DNA from 2 places in the Pedobacter aquae genome. Region 1 is predicted to be linked to the other one. Evidence: riboswitches for the same ligand, from Rfam matches in the RefSeq annotation. Region 1 holds a riboswitch; the other holds the start of a gene.
What was found. A riboswitch is a leader RNA that binds a small molecule or an ion and turns the genes downstream of it on or off. The one in region 1 is predicted to bind cobalamin.
Positions count from the first base shown of each region.

Region 2: it holds a riboswitch for cobalamin, as region 1 does, so the genes downstream of both, FYC62_RS05060 (TonB-dependent receptor plug domain-containing protein) here and FYC62_RS09430 (ribonucleoside-diphosphate reductase small subunit) in region 1, are expected to answer to the same signal.

Region 1 is NZ_CP043329.1:2,161,496-2,172,846, reverse strand. It holds gene FYC62_RS09460 (T9SS type A sorting domain-containing protein) at 1-2,784, shown strand, start outside; gene rlmD (23S rRNA (uracil(1939)-C(5))-methyltransferase RlmD) at 2,828-4,225, shown strand; gene FYC62_RS09450 (hypothetical protein) at 4,222-4,614, shown strand; gene FYC62_RS09445 (phosphoribosyltransferase family protein) at 4,898-5,407, shown strand; gene FYC62_RS09440 (DUF421 domain-containing protein) at 5,404-6,096, opposite strand; gene FYC62_RS09435 (isopenicillin N synthase family dioxygenase) at 6,244-7,209, shown strand; cobalamin riboswitch at 7,350-7,569, shown strand; gene FYC62_RS09430 (ribonucleoside-diphosphate reductase small subunit) at 7,678-8,646, shown strand; gene FYC62_RS09425 (ribonucleoside-diphosphate reductase subunit alpha) at 8,779-11,145, shown strand.
Region 2 is NZ_CP043329.1:1,138,053-1,149,403, reverse strand. It holds gene FYC62_RS05060 (TonB-dependent receptor plug domain-containing protein) at 1-1,305, opposite strand, end outside; cobalamin riboswitch at 1,517-1,707, opposite strand; gene FYC62_RS05055 (hypothetical protein) at 1,891-2,166, shown strand; gene FYC62_RS17045 (hypothetical protein) at 2,153-2,329, shown strand; gene FYC62_RS05050 (putative sensor domain DACNV-containing protein) at 2,318-3,460, opposite strand; gene FYC62_RS05045 (heme-binding domain-containing protein) at 3,481-3,966, opposite strand; gene FYC62_RS05040 (inositol monophosphatase family protein) at 3,963-4,757, opposite strand; gene FYC62_RS05035 (GtrA family protein) at 4,875-5,210, opposite strand; gene FYC62_RS05030 (prolipoprotein diacylglyceryl transferase) at 5,210-6,373, opposite strand; gene mtaB (tRNA (N(6)-L-threonylcarbamoyladenosine(37)-C(2))-methylthiotransferase MtaB) at 6,390-7,646, opposite strand; gene FYC62_RS05020 (UbiX family flavin prenyltransferase) at 7,771-8,343, opposite strand; gene FYC62_RS05015 (hypothetical protein) at 8,563-9,192, opposite strand; one part of gene FYC62_RS05005 (IS3 family transposase) at 9,354-9,615, shown strand; one part of gene FYC62_RS05005 (IS3 family transposase) at 9,615-10,495, shown strand; gene FYC62_RS05000 (transposase) at 10,511-11,351, opposite strand, start outside.

The DNA of each region.
Region 1 (11,351 bases):
GCTGAAGAGCGTAAATTACTAGCACAAAATGCAGGCTATGATGCCGAGGCCAATACCCTAGCTTTAGAAATTGAAGCTTTAAGAGATGCAACACCAGGCACTCCTTTAGTTCCTCAAAAAGCAATAGGGTTTAATCCGCCACCATTGCATACTACAGAGGCTACAAATCCATTTATTGCCAGCTTAAATGCTTGGGCTTCATCTTATTTAGCAAGTAGTTTTCCTGCTTTTGCAAAATCTACACCTGGTAATTTTGTTTTCCCACAGGAATATAATTCTCGCCTGTTAGGAGATAATATAGAGAAAATGTACTGGTTGCTAATTTCTCCGCAAAGTAATTACCGCAATCATCCAGAGCTTTTTAGACGCTTTTTAATGAGTTTATATGCTACTTCTGATGATTATTTAATCAACGGGTCTGATAGTAATGGTGTGCCAGGTACAACGGCAAATGCTTTAAATGATTGGTTTGCAGCTCCATTAGTAACCTATGGTTGGTACATGTCTGAATTTTCTTTTCCTGATTATATACCTACTAGCTTAAAGCAAAAAATGCGTGGTGCAGCCGATGAAATGGGCAGACAATTCTTCAACAGGTCTAATATCATCTTTAGCCAAACAGAATTATTAAAAGGTATTTATACCAATCGAGATATATCTTATGCAGAAGTATTAATCCATGCGGGTTTATATAGAAATAATAATGGTTGGATTGATAGGGCTAAAGTATTGGTAGATTCTTTACATCAATACGGTTTATATCCTGATGGAGGTTACAGCTATATCAAAAAGCAAAATGAAGTAGCAAATTATCATGGCGGTACAACGGCTTCTCTAGCTAAAATTTGGGCTATGATAGAGTATCAGCCTGCTTGGGATATCATTTCAAAATCAGCCAATTATGAAATTTTAGACATAGAACCCTTAGAGGTACCAGAGTATTACACGGCAGGCGCCTGGAAAACGATGTGGAACGGTGCAACACATTTGTTTTCTAGGTCTGCCTCTTTAGCGCCCATTTTATACATCACAGAAAATCCATACCTGAAATCTGTTTATGATAGATACCATCAGGTTTATGGTTTTGATGGCGACCCACTTTCGGTTACTTTTCATAAGATGAATCTGTCATCTTCACCAGTACCCGATAATTTTTTTGTTTATAACAGAAATATCCAAGGACCTAAAGCAAGATATGGCCGTTTCTCTTATGCTGCATCTGGTAGAAATGTCTCTGGTAATGAGGATTTTCCAGGTGCACAAACCATTGTTGGCGCCATGACAACCCAGCCCGGAAGATTTGCCGGACAAGATGAAATGGATGCTGCTTTAATGGCTGTACATGCTAAAGTTCATGTTAGAAACTTTGCTACTAGTACCAGAACAACAGAATGGACAGATTGGGGCTATATGAGTACCAAAATGAATGCTAAAAGTAATGTAGCTAAAACTGCTGCTACAATTTCTACTCCTTCTATTTTACAATACCAAACATCCGGCCCTAGAGGTTTTGATACCAACTGGGCTTCTTTTCAGCAATGGATCATGTTGCCAGATAGAATGGTAGGTTTGGTAGAAGTTTATCCTAAAGATAATGTAGCTACGCAAGCAGGTAGTATTGATGGCCGTATCAGATTTACTTACGGAAGGTTCGGCTTATTAAACCCAAAAGTTTTTACCATAGATGAGCCTGGCAAAAGATATACCTATGGTGGCTTAAGAGCTATTATACATCAGCATGATTTTACTTCTGTAGATACTGCTATGGCCGGTACTTTAAGAGATTTCGTTAGGTTAGCCTCAGAAATTAGATTAAGATTTAACCTTTCTACAGGAACAACTCCATTCACATATCCGGCAAATACCAGAAAATTCTTCATCACAGAAATCAGAAGAGCAAACGCAACGGGGGAAGCTTCGGTAAGCCGACTTACCGTAAACGGTGTTAAAGGGTTAGTGGTAAGGTTAAACGGAGCAGTTTATGCATCATTTAGAAATGATAACAACACAAATGTAACGCTAAATCTAGATACTTTAATGCCAGCAGGTAATCAGCATGAAATTCATTTTACCCGTGGAGATAACTTTGTACCATCACCACAAACCCTTACTGCTAGGTCATACAGTATAGCTGCAAATGAGCAAATTTTATTCATATCATCTAACGATAGTTCTATTTTAGGTAGTCCATGGTTAAATTTTAACCAAACTTTGGCTACTAGTGGTATTTATACTTTACCGGTAAGTTTGCTTTCTTTCAATGGGTTTAACCAAAATAATGAGGTTAAGCTGGCTTGGTCTACAGCTACAGAAACCAATAACCAGAAGTTTCATATTTATAGGTCTAATGATGGTAAAAACTTCCATTTATTAAAAAGTATAGCTGGTGTAGGTAATTCATCTGTTCCTCAAAATTATAGCTTAACTGATGCAAAGCCTTTAAGCGGAACAAATTACTATAAATTGGTTCAAGTAGATTTTGATGGAAAATCTACAGAATTAAAAATTATTGCAGTAAATACGGGTATCTCCAATCAGCAAGAGCTAGATATTATTGTTTTACCCTCAGAATTTAAGCTCTCAGCATTTACGGCTAAAGAAGAAAACGCTAAGCTTTATGTTTACGATATCTCTGGTAAATGCGTACAAACTTCTTTATTAAGTTTTGCAAAAGGAGAAAACCATGTTTTCCTAAGTAAAGTACCTTTAGTAAAAGGCGTTTATATAGTGAAGCTTGAAGTAGGCACAAAACAGGTACATAAGAAATTTATTCATGGTGAATAATCTTTTTAAAACCTTAATTTTGCCAGCTTAAACAGCATAAGTTTTGGGCGAACAAAAGATATTAGAGCAATTAGAAGTTTTTGACATTGCAGAAGAAGGTAAAGGTGTAGCAAGACATCAAGATTTGGTGGTTTTTATAGAAAAAGCTATCCCTGGTGATGTTGTAGATGCCGCAGTTTATAAAAAGAAGAAAAAATTTGCTGAGGCCAAGGTGCATACGCTACATCAACCATCGGCAGATAGGGTAACACCTTTTTGTGTACACTTTGGAACTTGCGGAGGCTGCAAATGGCAGCACATGGATTATAGCGCACAGTTAAAATACAAGCAAAAATCTGTTACTGATGCTTTGCAAAGGCTTGCAGGTTTAGATGTTGCACATACCGAGCCTATTTTAGCATCGGCAGAAACTACTTATTACCGTAACAAATTAGAATATACATTTTCTAATAAAAGATGGTTAACCCAAGAAGATGTTGCCTCTGGCGAAGCTATGGAAATGAATGCTTTAGGTTTTCATGTACCTCTTCGTTTTGATAAGATTTTAGATGTTCAGCATTGCTGGCTTCAGGCTTCTCCTTCTAATGAAATTAGAAACAGCATCCGCGATTTTGCTTTAGCTAATCAAATTTCTTTTTACGATTTAAGAGCTCATGAAGGTGCGTTAAGAAATTTAATCATCAGAACTTCTTCAACAGGAGAACTGATGATTGTGATGGTTTTTGCTTATCCGGAAGAAGGGCAAGTAGAGCTTTTGATGGATTTTGTGAAAGCTAGTTTTCCTCAGGTAAATTCGCTTATGTACATCATCAACCAAAAGAAAAATGACACCATTTTTGATCAAGATATTTTATTATACCACGGGCAGCCTTTTATTTATGAAGAAATGGAGGGCTTGAAGTTCAGAATCGGGCCTAAATCATTTTACCAAACCAACTCTTTACAAGCTTATGAATTGTATAAAATAACGCGTGATTTTGCAGGTTTAACAGGTAAAGAATTGGTTTACGATTTGTATACCGGTACAGGTACCATTGCCAATTTTGTAGCAAAAGATGCTAAAGAAGTTGTTGGGGTAGAGTATGTGCCAACGGCCATAGAAGATGCAAAGGTAAACTCACAAATTAATGGTATAAACAATACGAAGTTTTATGCTGGCGATATGAAGGACGTTTTAAATGCCGAATTTATAGCCCAACATGGCAAACCCGATGTGGTGATTACAGACCCTCCAAGGGCGGGTATGCACCCTGATGTTGTAGAGCGCTTAATGGAGATGGAGGCTGATAAAATTGTTTATGTAAGCTGTAATGCGGCTACACAGGCTAGAGATTTGCTGCGTTTAAAAGAGAAATATGAAGTGAGCAGAATTAAACCTGTTGATATGTTCCCTCAAACGCAGCATGTAGAAAATGTGGTTTTATTAGAATTGAAGAAATGAATCAAGAAGATTTAATGGGTAATCCGGCTGCGGGGGAAAATCAAAAACCTCAGGAAAGTCCTTTACTCTCTTTAAAAAAAGATTTAGCAAATTATAAAGATGCCATTAGGGAGGTTGCCATAGAAATTATGGTAGAAGGTTTATCGGCCCATCCTATATTTATTGCTCATCAGCATGAAGTTCATATTGGTGAAGTTATTTTAGATAGGGTAGAATTGGCTACAGATTGGACTATACAAGCATCCACTTTAGAAGAATTTATAGAAAGAGGCATTATTCAGGAGACTAAGAAAGATGCTTTTTTAAGCAGCTATAAAAATGCCGACGATTTTGCCTGTGTCTTTGTTGTGGTGCCAGAAGGAGCAAATTTTGTTTATTACCCCTATTAAAAGAAAAGAGGCTGTCAAATCAAATAATTCGTGTCAGGCTGAAGCGGAGTTGAAGCCTAATTCATCCTTCGACCCTGCTCAGGATGACAATTGAAACCAGCCACATAAAGTGGATTCGATTATTGATAACCTCTTAGCATTAACACACACTAAAAATTTATTAAGACAAATTTGTAAACCTTTTAAAACTTAGACGCTATCATAGCATCATTAGTTACATTAATTTTTAAAAAAGATTACAGGTTTAAACATAATTAGTTAATTTGAGCCAAAAATAGCAGCTATGCCAACCAAAAGAGTACTTATTCTTAACCATACGCAAATACAGCAGAAAATTAACCGTATTGCTTATCAAATTTTAGAAGACAATATAGAAGAACAAGAAATTATTCTTGCGGGTGTGGTTTCTAGAGGTTATAGGTTTGCTTTAAGGCTAGAAAAAGTATTAAAAGAAATTGCTCATTTTAAAATTACCTTAGCAGAAATTGAGTTAAATAAAGATAGCTCTAAGCTAGAATCATCTATCAATATCCCTATAGAAGCCTGCCAAAATAAAGTTATTATTTTAGTTGATGATGTTTTAAATAGCGGTAGAACCATTGCTTATGGTTTAGGAGTATTCTTAAATATCCCTTTAAAAAAATTGAGATCTGTTGTTTTGATAGATAGAAGTCATAAACTATTTCCGGTAGCTACAGATTTTGTAGGCCTACAACTTTCTACCGTATTAAAAGAACACGTAGAAGTAGTTTTAGACGAGAATAATGAGCCCGATGGTGTCTATCTAAACTAAACTACCCTAAAGTTATTCCTAGCTTCTAACCATTTCTTTTTGCCGCACTTGCTGCAAACCGCCTCTGTTGCTATGTCTAATTCATGAACTTTACCGCAAGAAACACAAGCAAATAAACCTTTTTTTGTAATCTCTTTTACAGGATTTCTAACTTCTTGTGGCAGTATAGGTAAACCGTATTTTACATCTTCGTTTTTATAGAAAAATACACTTATATCTCCAGATACTTCTAAAATAGCTAGTTTTACTTGGCCTAAATGGTCTATGTGTTCCATTCTTAGTTCTGCATAAAATTCGTCAACAGCTATGTCTTCTTTTTTCATTCTTTCTATAACAAATTCCCCGTCGACAATTAAATAAGCCGGTTTGCCTTCTATCCAATGCTCAAATTTTTTAAATTTAAGCGCCCAAGTAACAGTTCTATAAAAAGCTAAAACGCAAATAAAAACAGTAATAGCGGGTAATAAACCTACATCTTCATAAAACATAGGGTCGCCGGCTGCAGAACCTAGCGTGATGATAATGACCAACTCAAAAATAGATAATTGCTTAATGCCTCTCTTGCCTGTAAGTTTTAAAGAAAATAAGACCACGATAAACATGACTAAGCATCTGAATATCACCTCCAACAAGAAAATAATAGGCAAATCATTCATTAAAACTCTTTCCCATTCAAAAATTTCATTCATAGTTATAATTCAGGAAATTATTTATCTTTATAAAAATGTGTAAAACTCAAAATAATGAAAATCAGAGTTTTAAAGCGTGATGTTTAAAAACAATATAGGTTTATCCACATTTTGAGCTTACATTTGTTTTACTACAAACAACAAAACATGGCTACATCAATAAATATACCGCGTTTAGATTTAAACGATTATGTGAATGGTACAGCAGTACAGAGAAAACAATTTTCTGATGATATTGGCAAAGCTTTTAATGATACAGGTTTTGTTACCATCACCAATCATGGTTTAAGTAAGGAGCTTATCGATAACCTTTACACACAAGTAAAAGAGTTTTTTAGTTTACCCGAAGAAACTAAATTAAAATACGAAAAAGTAGAGCTTGCAGGGCAACGTGGTTATACCTCAAAAGGTCGCGAAAAAGCTAAAGATTCTAAAACACCAGATTTAAAAGAGTTTTGGCAAACCGGGCAATATGTTGAGGATGGAGATGTCATCAAAGAAGAATATCCAGATAATGTTCTTGTAGAAGAAGTACCTGCTTTTAACATCGTTACCAAAGAAATCTACCAAAAATTAGAGCATGCAGGTAAGCAGCTTTTAAAAGCTATAGCAGTTTATTTGGGTTTACCCGAGGATTATTTTGAGGATAAAGTGCATAATGGAAACTCCATATTAAGAGCTATACATTATTTCCCGATTGAAAATCCAGATGCTTTACCTGCCGATGCAGTAAGAGCCGGGGCGCATGAAGATATCAACCTCATTACTTTATTAATTGGTGCTAGCGCAGATGGTTTAGAAGTTTTGACTAGAAACGGAGATTGGTTTGCCGTTAAAGCCCATGGCGAAGATATTGTAGTTAATGTTGGCGATATGTTACAGCGTTTAACCAATAACAAGTTAAAATCGACCACTCATCGTGTGGTAAATCCGCCAAGAGAATTGATGAAGAGCTCTAGGTACTCGGTACCCTTTTTCTTGCATCCAAAATCGGGTATGGATTTAACTTCTTTAACTTCTTGTATTGATGAAGAAAACCCTAAAGCTTATAGCGATATGACGGCTGGCGAGTATCTCGACGAACGTTTAAGAGAAATAGGTCTTAAAAAATAAAAATCAGTAATTCAGAATAGGAAGGAAGCGCCCCAAAAAGGCGCTTTTTTGTTTTTATAGCAAGGTTGTGAATAAGTTTCCTTATTGTTCAAAACTTCATTGCCTATACTCGCTTTATTAGTCATACTTTTGAAATAGTTCTTTAACATCACTTATTCAGGTTACCAAATTTGTTTTGGTATTAAAAGGGAACCATGTTAAAATCATGGGCTGACGTTGCAACTGTATTTCTGTTTTTTCAACTAAAATTTGAAATCAAAAATTTGCTAAATATCAGGTCACTGTTTTGTTTTTCAACAAAATGGGAAGGCATTTAGTAAACAGATAAGCCAGGAGACCTGCCGATTAGGATTTGTCAAGACTTTCACGTAAAAGGTTTTGATAGAAGCTCTTCTAAACCCTCAATACCTATCAGGGTCTATGTTGTCTTTTGTCAATTCCTGTTTGTAAAATTTAAAAATTAGAACCATGCAACAGGAAGAAGTATTACTTAAAGAAAACAAGGATCGTTTTGTGATTCTGCCCATCAATTATCCCGCAATTTGGGAAATGTACAAACGCCACGAAGCTAGTTTTTGGACAGCAGAAGAGATAGATTTATCTGCCGACCAAAAAGATTGGGAAAATCTTAATGATGGCGAAAGGCATTTCATTAGCCATATTTTAGCTTTTTTTGCCGCTAGCGATGGTATTGTGAATGAAAACTTAGCGGTTAATTTCATGAGCGAAGTACAGGTGCCAGAAGCTAGGTGCTTTTATGGTTTCCAAATCATGATGGAGAATATCCACTCAGAAACCTATGCTTTATTAATTGATACTTATATCAAAGATGTAAAAGAAAGAAACCATCTTTTACATGCCATAGATACGGTTCCATGTGTGCAGAAGAAAGCACAATGGGCACTAAGATGGATAGAAAAAGGCACTTTTGCACAACGTTTGGTAGCTTTTGCTGCCGTAGAAGGTATTTTCTTTAGCGGTAGTTTCTGTTCTATTTTCTGGTTAAAGAAAAGAGGCTTAATGCCTGGTTTAACTTTTAGTAACGAGTTAATTTCAAGAGACGAAGGTTTACATTGCGAATTTGCTTGCTTGCTTTACGGTATGCTTCAAAATAAGTTGAGCAAAGAAGAGGTTTATGAAATTATTTCTGAAGCTGTAGAGATAGAAAAAGAATTTATTTCTGAGGCATTACCCGTTAATTTAATCGGGATGAATGCTCGCTTAATGATGCAATACATCGAGTTTGTGGCTGATAGATGGCTAGTAGAATTGGGTTATGATAAAAAATATCATGCTACAAATCCTTTTGATTTCATGGAAATGATATCCCTACAAGGTAAAACCAATTTCTTTGAAAAACGTGTAGGCGATTACCAAAAAAGTGGTGTATTAAGTAGCAAAGAAGACCAAGCGTTTTCACTGGAAGAAGATTTTTAATTAGATGCTTAGTCCTGATGAATTATCGGGCTAGTTGGTTAGTTTATTAGGCTATGAAATCGCCATCCCGACAAACTACCCACTAACAACCTAACAAACTAATCACCTAACAATCTAACAAACTAAAAAAGAATGTTCGTAATAAAAAGAGACGGAAGAACAGAATCCGTAAAATTTGATAAAATAACCTCAAGAATAGAGAAACTCAGCTACAGCTTAAATGCAGATTTTGTAGACCCTGTAGAGGTTGCTAAAAAGGTAATCGATGGCTTGTACGACGGAGTAACAACATCAGAACTAGATAATTTGGCGGCAGAAACCGCGGCTTCTTTAACCACCCGTCATCCAGATTATGCCATTTTAGCTTCTCGTATAGCGGTATCTAATTTACATAAGAATACCATCAAGTCTTTTTCAGAAACCATGCGATTATTGCATGAATATAAAGACCCAAAAACATTAAAGCCAGCTTCTTTAATTGCTGATGATGTTTGGCAGGTGATAGAAGAAAATGCCGACATTTTAGATAGTACCATCATTTACGATAGAGATTTTAGTTTCGATTATTTCGGTTTTAAAACTTTAGAGCGCTCTTATTTGCTAAAACTTAACGGTCGTATTGTAGAGCGTCCGCAGCATTTATTTATGCGTGTTGCAGTAGGTATTCATAAGCAGGATTTAGCTAGCGCTATCAAAACTTATGAATTAATGAGCGAACGTTGGTTTATTCATGCTACACCAACCTTATTTAACGCTGGTACACCAAAGCCACAAATGTCTAGCTGTTTCTTGGTTGCCATGAAAGATGATAGCATTGAAGGTATCTATAGCACCTTGATGCAAACCGCCAAGATTTCGCAAAGTGCAGGAGGTATTGGTTTAAGCATCCATAATGTTAGGGCAACCGGTTCTTACATTAGTGGTACAAATGGAACCAGTAATGGTATTGTTCCTATGCTGAAAGTGTTTAACGATACTGCCCGTTATGTAGACCAAGGTGGTGGTAAAAGAAAAGGTGCTTTTGCTATTTATCTAGAGCCTTGGCATGCAGATATTTTTGACTTCCTGGATTTAAAGAAAAATCACGGTAAGGAAGAAAACAGAGCTCGCGATTTGTTTTACGCTCTGTGGATGTCTGATTTATTCATGAAAAGGGTAGAAGCTAATGGCGATTGGAGTTTGTTTTGCCCACATGAAGCACCAGGCTTAGCCGACTGTTTTGGTGCCGAGTTTGAAGCGCTTTATCAGCAATATGAGCAAGAAGGAAGAGCCAGAAAGACCATTAAAGCACAAGAATTATGGTTCGCTATTCTTGATTCGCAAATAGAAACAGGTACGCCATATTTATTGTATAAAGATGCAGCCAATCAAAAATCAAATCAGCAAAATTTAGGCACTATAAAAAGTTCTAATTTATGTACCGAGATTATAGAATACACTTCTCCAGATGAAGTTGCGGTATGTAATTTGGCTTCACTTTCTTTACCTCGTTATGTTATAGATGGTACTTTTAACCACGAAAAGCTTTACGAAGTAAGTTATCAGGCAACTTTAAACCTTAATAGAATTATAGATAACAACTACTATCCGGTAGAAGAGGCTAAAAATTCTAACATGCGCCACAGACCAATTGGTTTGGGTGTACAAGGTCTTGCCGATGCTTTTATTCTGTTAAAAATGCCTTTTGAAAGTGAAGAAGCAAAACAACTGAATAAAGATATTTTTGAAACCATCTATTTTGCTGCTATGACAGCTTCTGCTGATTTAGCAGAGAAAGAAGGACCTTATGAAACATTTAAAGGTTCACCACTTTCTAAAGGACAGTTCCAGTTTGATTTATGGGGAGTACAGCCAGAAAGTAAACGTTGGGATTGGGATGCTTTAAGAAAGAAAGTTATAAAAAAAGGTGTAAGAAACTCTTTATTAATGGCGCCAATGCCAACAGCATCAACCTCACAAATACTTGGAAATAACGAATGTTTTGAGCCTTATACCTCTAATATTTATACCAGAAGGGTATTAAGCGGAGAGTTTGTAGTGGTAAATAAGCATTTATTAAAAGATTTAGTAGAACTCAATCTTTGGAATAGTAAAATGAAGGATGCTATTATTTTGGCAAACGGATCGGTACAAGATATAGAGGCTATACCGCAACGCATCAAAGATTTATATAGAACGGTTTGGGAAATTAAGATGAGAAATGTGATTGATATGGCTGCCGATAGAGGAGCATTTATTTGTCAGTCTCAGTCTTTAAACTTGTTTATCAGTTCTCCAACCGCTTCAAAATTAACCTCTATGCATTTTTATAGCTGGAAAAAAGGCTTAAAAACAGGTATGTATTACTTAAGAACACAAGCAGCTACACAAGCAGTCAAGTTCTCGGTAGAAAGTCAGGCGGGAAAAGAGATGGAACCTTTGGTACAAACACCAGAAGTTGTGATAGAAGAAGGTGCAAGTTGTAGTATGGAAGATGGTTGCTTGTCTTGCGGGTCTTAATTAATAGGTATTAGTGCTATTGTATTAAATTTTCTCGTGAAAATAAATAATTAGATTATGAGCGTACAAGTGTTATTTAATTTTATTCTTAGTAAGGATAAAAGTGACGTGTTTTTGATGTCAGGAGATTTTGATTGGCTATATAAAAATGTATTCCATGAATCAGAATTTTATATTGGGATGAACTTCAATCATAATGGATGTAC
Region 2 (11,351 bases), 1.0 Mb from region 1:
AATCTCTCTAAAAAAGACGCTGGTATTGATGTTTAATTTATTCTGGAATAAATCTGTACTAAAGCCAGCCTCATAGTTAAAAGATGTCTCTGGGTTTAATCCATTAGGGTCTGCATATTCTGAAGTAAGCTGATATAAACTTGGTACTCTAAAAGCAGAAGAAATATTACCATAAACCTTAATACTATTGAATAGTAATACAGAAGGATTAAAAGTATAAGTAAAATTATCTCCAAAAGCGCTATGGTTATTGTATCTACCACCTAGCTCCATCCTAAAAACATCTTTTACGTTAAAGAATAGAGAGGTAAAAAGACTAGCGATATTGTTATTAGCATTTCCTGCAGTAAGTGGCGCACCAAAACCACTAAATTGGTCGGTAGCACTGTATTTATAATTAGCCCCTGATGTTAAATCTAAAAAGTTATTCACTTTGTATGAGAATATACCTTCTACATTGGTAATACTGCCTTTGTAATAACTATTAGCGCCGTTATTATTAAACTTATTAGATACATTATTTTGGCTAGCTATTAAGCTTAAATTACCTTTTCTTAAAGCTACATTAAGGCCAATATTTCCTAATAAAGCTACTTTATTGTAGTTATAATTAGTATTGTCTTGAAAAGCTCCACCATCTAAACCAGATTTATTATTATTAAGTTGTAAACCACCTAATATTTTTACGGTGTTGTTAAGGTATTGAGATAAATTAAGACTTAAACCTTGCTGACTAAATTTGTCTTTCTCAAAAAGAGAAGCTGCATTTAAAGGCTGGGCAGACGAAAAACCTTTACTATCTAAATTAGAAAAATTTAAAGCTACAGCTGTTTTATTGATATTACCATTAAGACCAACAGCTTGTTTGTAAGTATTGTAAGAGCCACCACTTAACAAGGCATTTGTTTTAAGCTTGCCCTCTCCTTTTTTAGTGATGACATTGATAACACCTGCTACAGCATCTGAACCATATAAAGTAGAGCTAGCACCTTTTAATACTTCTATTCTTTCTATTTGGTCTATTGCGATAGCTGCTAAATTATATTCACCAGAAATTCCTGATGCATCATTCACCGGAATACCGTCTATTAAAATAAGCGTATTGGCAGAAGAAGCACCTCTTAGGTAAACTGATTTTACTTCGCCCAAAGCACTACCGCTACCGGTAACGTTTAAACCGGGAACAGTGTTTAACAATTCTGGTAAGGTCCTGCCTTGAGAGCGTTCTATCTCTTCTCGAGAGATTACCCTAACCATTTTACCAATATCACTGATTTTTTTTGGAGAACGAGAAGCTGTTACCACGACCTCGCTTAATGAACTGGGCTTTTGCGATTGTGCATAAAGCCGGGCATCTGTTAATGCCAGTTGAACAAGCCCTAGGCCTGCTGCAACGTAAATGTTTTTCTTTTCATTTTGTTGTGAGTTTTAGCCCACAGCAAACAGAAAATTGGTTTTGAAATTGAAATACCTTATGGTAGTATTCTCATTCAAACGCTTCAATCCCCGAAAGCTATGAATTTTTAACAGTTAGGCAGGTCTTCTGACTTACTCCCCGTTTCTAACCTTCCCAGTTTGAAGTATCAAACAAGTGGCGCTTTAAGAAACAGTTTTCTAGAGCTTACAGCTGCGGGACAGTTGAAGAATTACACTTCATTCCCTTTTAATCTCGTTCTAAAACGAGAACCATAACGCCGCAAAGATAAGAGGAAAATATTTTATTGTTTCATTTTTTTTAAACAATTCACAATAAGCACCAAAAAATTATAAAAAACCAAAAGAAAAGAAGTTTTAATCCATCAAAATGATATATTTTTCATAAAATCAATTTTATTATTTTTTTGGTACAGTTATCGATTATAGTTTATAGTCTACCAAAATATTATCGCTATGAAAATCAATATCGCCAGTAACGTAAAAGCTTTAAAAAGCAAAAGCGCACTACAAACAAATTTTAATCATCATCAACACAGACTAAGTGAAGAACTAAATAAAGGCAAACAGCATGTGTTATACACTAGTTTACTCTATGTTTTATCAATTTTGAGTATAGGCAGCTGGATTATTTCTTTAAAATTATTGCCTTTTGGCGATATGTTTCAGTTTCTATTGGGTGCTGCAGTTTTAACGGTTAATTTATTAATTTTTAGACATGCTAAAATTTAAAGCTATGACTTTTGATGAACCACAAGCCAATAGAAAAGACTGGAAAAAGCAAAAAGCTAAAAGAGATTTATTGGTAAAAAGAAACGATGAGATTGCTAATAAACCTGTTTCTATTTTTGAAACAGATAATGAAAGCTCAAACAAAAAGAAGTTAAAAAAGTAAAGTTTCTATACGATGCGCTTGTACGCATTTCATACTTTCTGACCAAGACAACACTGTAAAATATCCATCTTGCGAAGCTACCAAAGCAATACAATCATGATTATCAAAAACAAACTGAGCGGCAGAAAGGTGCCTGGTACCCCCCAATCTCGAAACTTCTAACAAAGAAGCCTCACCACCTATAACAGGCTCAATAAAAGCTATCTTTTTTACGCTGGTATTTCCTTCACGTTTGCCAATCTTTACGCCAAAGGCTAAAAGCTCATATTTATCATTAATAATAGTTGCGCCATCTATAGCTGTAAAACCTGCAATATGGTCAACTTCTCTTTTTAATTTACTTACCCATAAGCTTTCGCTGATGTTAGCACCGTCTTTTAAAATTAAATTAGCTAAGCCTTCAAACGGCGGATTTAACTGATAATGAAAAGGCTGTATCAAAGAAGATTTCCATTGCTCGTCAGCCGATGGGGTAAGCAGCAAAGTTCCTCCTCTACCATGAGAGCGCATAAAAACTGCTAATTGTATCAGGATGTTAGCCGTATCGTTTCTTAAATATGGTGCCGTAAAACCTAAAAGTGATTTCAGAATTTGCGGACTATCAGGTAGCATACCACTATCTTCATTCACAATTTTAATTTCATCACCCTTGAGGATGACAACGTTGGTAAATTTTCCGTAACCATTAATACGCTTATGTTTGATTACCAATAAGCCAGGTTCAGAAACATCTAAAACGAAACAATAATCGGGAATGCTGGTGGTAGAGCCCCAAACATAAAGCTCACCATCCTGATACCAAACGCCTAAATGTATACCGGCACCTTCTATACCTGGGGCTAATTTAGAAAGTACATAAGCATTTAAACTTAATTTCTCTTGAAATACTACCGGATGTAAAGCTTGCTCGGGAGATAAAAAAGCTAAAGAAATACGTGGATATTTACCTTCTTCACTTCTAAAACTCGCCCAGAAACAAACATCAATAATAGCTTCTATGATACTTACCTGCGGTATAGTAGCAATATCCTGCTCTCCTTTATGGCTTGCTAAAGCAATATGATGCAGAAAGTGCTCCTCTATTTTAGGAGCAACAATTTTTGCCGACTGATACTTTGGGGAGTATTGCATAGAAGCCATTATACATTTTTCTATTTTTTATCTTCTTCTAATGCAAAAGCAGGGTCGCTTTGAATTTTTAAACGTGTTTCTTTAGCCCAATTAACCAATGCAAGTCTTTGTTTTTCATCTAACTTAGCATCTTTATGTATCCAAGTATAAGAATCTAAAGGCATCCAATGGTCTTCCTGAGACTCTATTAATTCTTCTAGTTTATGGTCTTGCTTTTTAAGTTTGTAAGTTAAAAACTCATCAAAATTTAAATGTTTTTTACCATCATCTACATGGCTATCTAACCACCAAGCCACTGGCTGTATATGAGCATACCAAGGGTAAACGGTATTGTTGGTATGGCAATCATTACAAGCAGTTTTTAAAATCTGCATGGTTTCCTCATTTGCAGGAAACTTATTGTGTATACTGTTAACAGATGGTGTAGAGCTTACATTTTTTTCTGGTTTGATAAATTGTATAATCACCAAAACAGCCAATAAGCCTAATAAAATTTTCTTCTTCATGATTTAAAATACTTGTTTATAACCGTTAATAATTCTTGTGATATGTGTCCGTTTGTGGAGACAATATCGCAATTTTTTAAAGCATTTTTCCCACCTTCAAAATCAAAATTTTCTCCGCCTGCTTGTTGTACAATAAACATCCCTGCGGCAATATCCCAAGGTTTTAAATTATATTCAAAATAAGCATCAAAACGACCACAAGCTGTATAAACTAAATCTACAGAAGCAGCTCCTATCCTTCTTAAACCGTGGCAGCTTTGTATTAAATCTCCAAATAAAGCCATATAGGCATCTTTACGGGTAAAATCATAATAAGGAAAACCTGTTGCTAGCAAGCTATCGGCTACTTTAGTACTAGCAGAGACTTTTATTTCTTTACCATTTAAGAAAGCAGCGCTTCCTTTCCAAGCGTAAAAGCATTCGTCCTTACCAATTTCATAAACTACACCTAAAACCAGTTCATCTCCTTCTTGCAAAGCTATGCTTACCGCAAAAGCCGGAATACCATGAATGAAATTGGTAGTGCCATCTAGAGGGTCTATAATCCAATTAAAAGTTTCGGCTTTTTGATGTTCTCCTTCTTCTGCAATAAAGCCAGAACCAGGTAAAACTTTTGCTAAGGCTGATATAATCATTTCTTCAGAGGTTTTATCCACGTAAGAAACCATATCATTGGTACCTTTATATTCTATTTTTGAGGATTGAAATAATGCTGATTCTTTTCTGATAAAAGCTCCGGCTTCTTTAGCAATACGGATAACTTCATCACACAATTCCTGATAGTTAAGCATGGGTACGAACTTTAAACGTAAATAATTTATGGATGTAGTAACTGGCAAAACCTAAACTTAAAGCAGAACTAATACGCCCGGCCGTAGGCCAAAAACCACACAGCTCTACAAAAAATCTTAATAAAGCGTAGTTAGCAAAAAACCAATAAAAGCTATGGTAGCAAAGCGTATAAACTGCTTTCTGGCTTTCAGATTAGATTCGTTAAATACGGTGTATTTGGTAATTAAGAAGTTAACAATAATACCAACCGAGTAAGAAATAGTTAAAGTAAACTCGTGGGCACTAGCCCTAAACTGGTTAAATTGTATACTCTGATGCTTTAATACATAATTGATGATGGTATAATACACCAAAACATCTGTAATGGTGGCAATTCCTGCAGAAAGGAAAAAACGCACCATTTTATGTTGATAAAAAGCATTTAAAGTCTCTGATTTTGATAAAACAGGCATTAGGCTACCGCCCTTCCCGACTTATAATTTTTTACAGACCAAATAATGCCTCCTATACCTGCTAATATCATGATTGATGAAATTAATTCGGCTTGTGTGAAGGAAAGTCCGGCAACTTCATATTTAGAGTTTACACGAATACTTTCTATTAAAAAACGTTCTATACCATTTAAAATCAGGTAAATAGAAAACAACAAACCCGGAGCTTTAATTCTATCTCTTATAGCCCAAAGAAAGGCAAAAAGTAGGATGCAGATAAAAGCTTCATATAGTGGTGTAGGATAAACAGGATTAGCTAACTCGAAACAAAACTTACCTTCGCAGCCGGCAATTGGCACACCCTCGTTAATCACATTATGCGGATATTTGGAAGCCCAAGCCCAATCTGGCAACCAAGTTAACCAGTTAGGTTTTGCGCTTAAGTTTTCTATTCCCCAATCTCCATCGCCAGATAATTGACAGCCTAAACGCCCTACACCATAAGCTAACATCATACCGGGTCCGCCAATGTCTAACATGTGAACTGGTTTAATGCCATTTTTATTGGCGATGTATAGCACCGCTGCGCCACCACAAATTAATCCGCCGTAAAAAGTTAAACCACTAAATGATAATAGGTTTTGGATAGGGTCTTGCATAAAGCGATCCCAATATTCTAAATTATCGAAAATTTTAGCCCCTAAAATACCTGTTATAGCTGCCCAGGCAATTAAAGTTCCCATTAATTCATGTGGATGAACCGTTTGAACTACTGTTTTAGGTTGAGCAAGTTTTTGTTTCTTATTCTCGGCATAAGCCCAATAAATAAATAAAATAGCCACTAAAAAACCAGCAGCAAAATTCCCTTTGGTAGATAATAAAACGTCTTGCGGACTGTTTACAAACTCGGCATAATTAAAAATACCGTATACCAGTTTGAAGCCTATTAAAAAGCCAAATATACCGTTCAAGATAATTTCATTGGTGCTAAGTCCTTTTCCTATGATGACCGTTTTTTGAAAAGGATGTACTTCGCCTAGTTTTTCTCTTCTTTTAAACTCTTCTGAGAAAGCCCAATAACCGGCCATAAAAGCTAAGGCAACAAAAAAACCAAAAGTTTGGATAGGCAAAGGAATATTTACACCTGTTAAATACTCGATAAGATAAGATAGCGTAGGGAACATATTATTTTTGGTTTTTTTAATGGGTTAAGATTTCCTGTATTTCTGAAACAGACATATCTCCATCGGCACTAATGGCTTCTAATTTTACAGTTTTAATTTCGTTTACCAGAATGGGGTCGTACTTGGCTTTTACTTTCACATAATTTCTGGTAAAACCATGCATAAAACCTTCTTTAATATCACCTTCAAAAAGAACTTCGGCTATATTACCCACTTCGGTTTCATAAAAAGCCCTTCTTTTTTTATCTGATAAGATGTGGAGCATTTTACTACGTTCTGCCCTTTCATGCATAGGTACAATACCTTCCATAGTTGCGGCAGGTGTGTTTTCTCTTTCAGAATAGGTAAATACGTGTAAATATGATATATCTAATTGATTTAAAAAATCATAAGTATCTAAAAAATCCTGACGAGTTTCTCCGGGAAAACCAACAATAACATCAACACCAATACAGCAATTAGGCATGATACTTTTTATGGTAGCTACCCTATCTGCGTAGAGCTCTCGGCGGTAACGCCTTTTCATTAAGGCTAATATTTTATTGGTTCCAGATTGTAATGGAATATGGAAATGAGGTACAAATTTGTTAGACTGTGCTACAAACTCAATAATCTCGGTACTTAATAAATTAGGCTCTATAGATGATATACGAATACGGTTGATACCATCCACTTCATCTAAAGCTTTAACCAAATCAAAGAATTTGTCTTCTCTTTTACCATCACGAATACCAAAATCTCCCAAATTCACACCTGTAAGCACAATTTCTTTAATACCAGACGCTGCAATTTCTTCTGCTTGTTTCACAACATTAGCAATGGTATCGCTTCTGCTTTCTCCACGGGCTAAGGGAATGGTACAAAAAGTACAAGAATAATCGCAGCCATCTTGAACTTTTAAGAAAGTACGGGTACGGTCGCCTATAGAAAAGGCAGATACAAAACTTGTAGCCTCTTGTATAGGTTGATTATAAATTTCTGCTTTAGGCTTCTTGGTTAAATCGGTAATATGCTCTATCAACTGAAATTTCTCGGCAGCACCTAAAACCACATCCACACCTTCTATATTGGCAATTTCCTGAGGTTTTAGTTGTGCATAACAGCCAACAATAGCGATATATGCAGATGGCGAGTGTTTTAAAGCTTCTTTAACTACTTTCTTACACTTTTTATCGGCATTTTCTGTTACAGAACAGGTATTGATAATATATATATCAGCTTGATCGGTAAAATCTACCGTATCAAAACCAGCCGCACTAAACTGCCTGCCAATGGTTGAAGTTTCAGAATAGTTTAACTTACAGCCTAAAGTGTAAAAAGCAACTTTTTATTCATCTCTATTAATGGCGGCAAAGATACTAATTTTGGTTGAAAGGTCTTTTAAATCAGCATCAGCTTTAAGCTTGATTTTCTCCCCAGCGGTAAGTATCATCATCTAAACCTGCTAAATCAATAATTCTGTTCACTACGGTTAAGGCTACTTCTTCAATAGTTTGAGGTCTGCTGTAAAAAGATGGTATAGCTGGGCAGATGATCCCCCCTGCTTCTGTTACTGTTTTCATATTGGTGATATGGATAAGATTTAAAGGCGTATCTCTAGCAACTAAGATTAATTTTCTTCTTTCTTTAAGGATAACATCAGCAGCTCTGGTGGTTAAATCGTTTGATATTCCTGCTGCAATGCGCCCCATTGTACCCATAGAACATGGTACAATAATCATAGTATCGTATTTGGCAGAGCCAGATGCAAAGGGAGCCATGAAATCTGATTTAGCATAAAAAGTAAAAGGATAGTTTTGATAATCTTGATGACCTAACTCGTATTGCCATACGTCTTTTGCGTTATCAGACATCACAACACCTACAGCTTCTATTTGATTTTGCAGTTTCACTAATTTATCTAACAAAAGTTTTGCATAAATAGCACCACTGGCTCCGGTAACGGCTACAACAATCTTTCTTTTTCTCATGATTATATTAACGGCTAAGCTAAGATTTAGTTTGAAATAAAAAAGGGCCGAATAACAAGTATTCGACCCTACATCTACCTATGAAAACATGCCCTTTGGGAGGGCATTACAAATGTAGGAACATTTTTATTATTACCAAAATATTTATAAAATTTTAACAGATTTTTTTTGTTTTTTTTCAATTGATTATCCGAGTTAATAAATAAAAAAATAAGGAAATTAATTTTCATTTAAAGGCTTAATTTCTACTTCTCCATCCTTACCTTCGCTGGCATCATATACTTTTCCTTGTGGTAAACCCATTGGCGAGCGACCAATTCCGGAGCCTAAAGCTACCCGATACCATAAATTTTGAACATCAACATAAGGGTTTGTACTGGTTGAAGCTCCTTTAGCTAAAGTTTCGATGTAATTTTTTTCTTTGTTGTCTAAGTGCTGAGGTTTTAAACCATCGCTATCATACACAATGGTTAACTTACCACCATTACCATTTGCTTCGGTTTTATTTCCTACTTCGTAAGTTCTACCAGATACATCTACAACCGTTTTACCAATTTTTATAAACTTACCAGATAGTATAAGATTGGTTCCATTATTTTTATCATCAAGTGCAGTGATAAAAGTTTTATCTGCCAAGATGATATGATTAGCATAAATGGTAAAATCTTTTTTGCCCTGTATTTCTAAAGATGACTTTTTATTGAGCACCAAAGAGTCTAACCTTAATTCTTTAATGGATTTATCTTTTATAATGTGTTTTCCTTTTGCAGGGATGATTAAACTTTGGGCATTCACGCTATTCAGCAAAAGAATAGAAAAACCCAGCGTTATTAAATAATTTGTTTTCATGATATAGAGGATATGCTTTCCTTTATTATTGATGATGTAAACTTATAACATCTTAAAAACGATAAGGTTTGATAAATGTTTCATTATCAAGTTATTTATAGTGTAAGCTCCCCCAAAAATAGTACGGTTTAAAAGTAGAATAGTTAACTTTAAACTGCAAGATGAAAAAGAGCAATTTTAATCCAGAACAAGTATCGAGGATTCTAAAGGAATTCGATCAAGGCAAAGACATCCATACGATAGTTCGCGAATATGGAGTCAGCAAGGCAACGTTTTATAAGTGGCGTCAGCGCTACGGAGGTATGGAAGCCAGTGAGCTGAAGCGAGTGAAGCAATTGGAAGAGGAAAACTCAAAGCTAAAGCGGATGTATGCAGATTTGGCGTTGGAGCTTGATATGGCCAAATACATTATCGAAAAAAAGCTTTAAAGCCTTGCATAAAAAGGGAGTTGGTAAAGGAAGTAATTTTGTTGTATCCCCGTGGCATCAGCAAGGCGTGTCATCTTCTGGGTACAAGCCGCAGCAGTCTAAATTACCGTTCAGTAAAGGATGATTTGTTTTTGGAAGATGCACTATCCAAACTGTCCTCAGATCATCCAAGAGAGGGATTTTGGAAAGCATACTTTCGCTTGCGTAACCGTGGTTATGAGGTAAACCATAAGAGATTGCACCGTGTGTATAAACAAATGGGTCTTCCTTTGCGGAGAAAAGCAAAAAAGCGTTTACCGCTACGAGTGAAAGAGCCTATTGTTATACCAGAGCGCTTTACTCGTTGCTGGAGTATCGATTTTGTGAGTGATGTATTAAGCAATGGTCGTAAGTTTCGCTCTTTCAATGTGATAGATGATTACAACCGCGAGGTGTTATTTATAGAGACCGATTATTCATTAAAGAGCAGCAGAGTAGTTTGGGTATTAGGTCACTTGATTGCTAAACATGGCAGACCCGATAAGATTAGGATGGATAACGGGCCAGAGTTTATAGCAAAGCTTACTAAGGAATGGAGTGAAATAAACCAGATAGACTTTAAATATATCCAACCAGGAAAACCAACACAAAATGCGTTAATAGAAAGGTTCAACAGAAGCTATAGGGAGCATGTATTAGATGCACACCTTTTTGAAAGTATAGACCAAGTAAGAGAGCTAACAGATGAATGGGTATGGGATTATAATACAGAAAGACCACATGATGCTCTGGGAGGAATAAGCCCGGTAGCATATAGGTTGAAAAATATCATTCTTCCAAGCCCTCATTCCGCTACGCTCCATTCGAGCTTGGAAGAATGTGTAACAAATAAATAAATTGATAAATAAAGTCTATTTTTGATATGTACTAAAAATGGGGAGCCTACACACTATATCCGGAGCATGCGAGGATACCTCTGGTATAGCTACCATCACTTCAACCCCTAGTTTATGGGCATAATCAAACGCTGTTCCTGTATGGTAGCCTTTATCGTAAAGCATAGTAAAATCGCTCTTTCCCAGTATGGCTTTTGTTCTTCGCACCATATTTCCCATAGCCTTACTATCGTTCTGATTGGTTACTTTAAAATCTATAGCTAAGTTGTGTTTGCTATCTATAGTTGCCTGTACATTATAAGCAACCTCTGTAATATTGTTTCGGGTAATCAGCTGCCGACTGTCTGGGTCTGAGGTTGAGATCTGTACTTCTCCACTTTCTTCAAGCGATTTTTTAAAGCCCAAGTATTTATTCCTTTGCTTATGGTGTTTACCTATTTTCTCTATCAGTTCTTTTTTATCAGTAGACAAACTATCACCATCTTCTTGGGCTAGCAATGTTTGATACTGCTCTAGCTTATCATCAATGTAAGCGATATGCCTTTCTATTTTTGCAGGATTGAAATTGTTCTTCTTTGAGTTTTGAGCTCGCAATTTAGTACTGTCGCCTGCCAACAACTTTCCACCTATCAGGTCAAAATTTTTTGCTAAAGCTACCGTTGCAGAAAACACTTTTCGAATAGCTTTAGGATTGTCTTTCCTGAAATTGGAGATCGTGTTATGGTCTGGTACTAATCCTTTCATGAGCCACATCACCTCTATATTACGACGACATTCTTTTTCTAGCTGCCTAGAAGAGCGAATTCTATTAAGATAACCATAAATAAAAAGCTTTAGTAGATCTGCCGGATGGTAC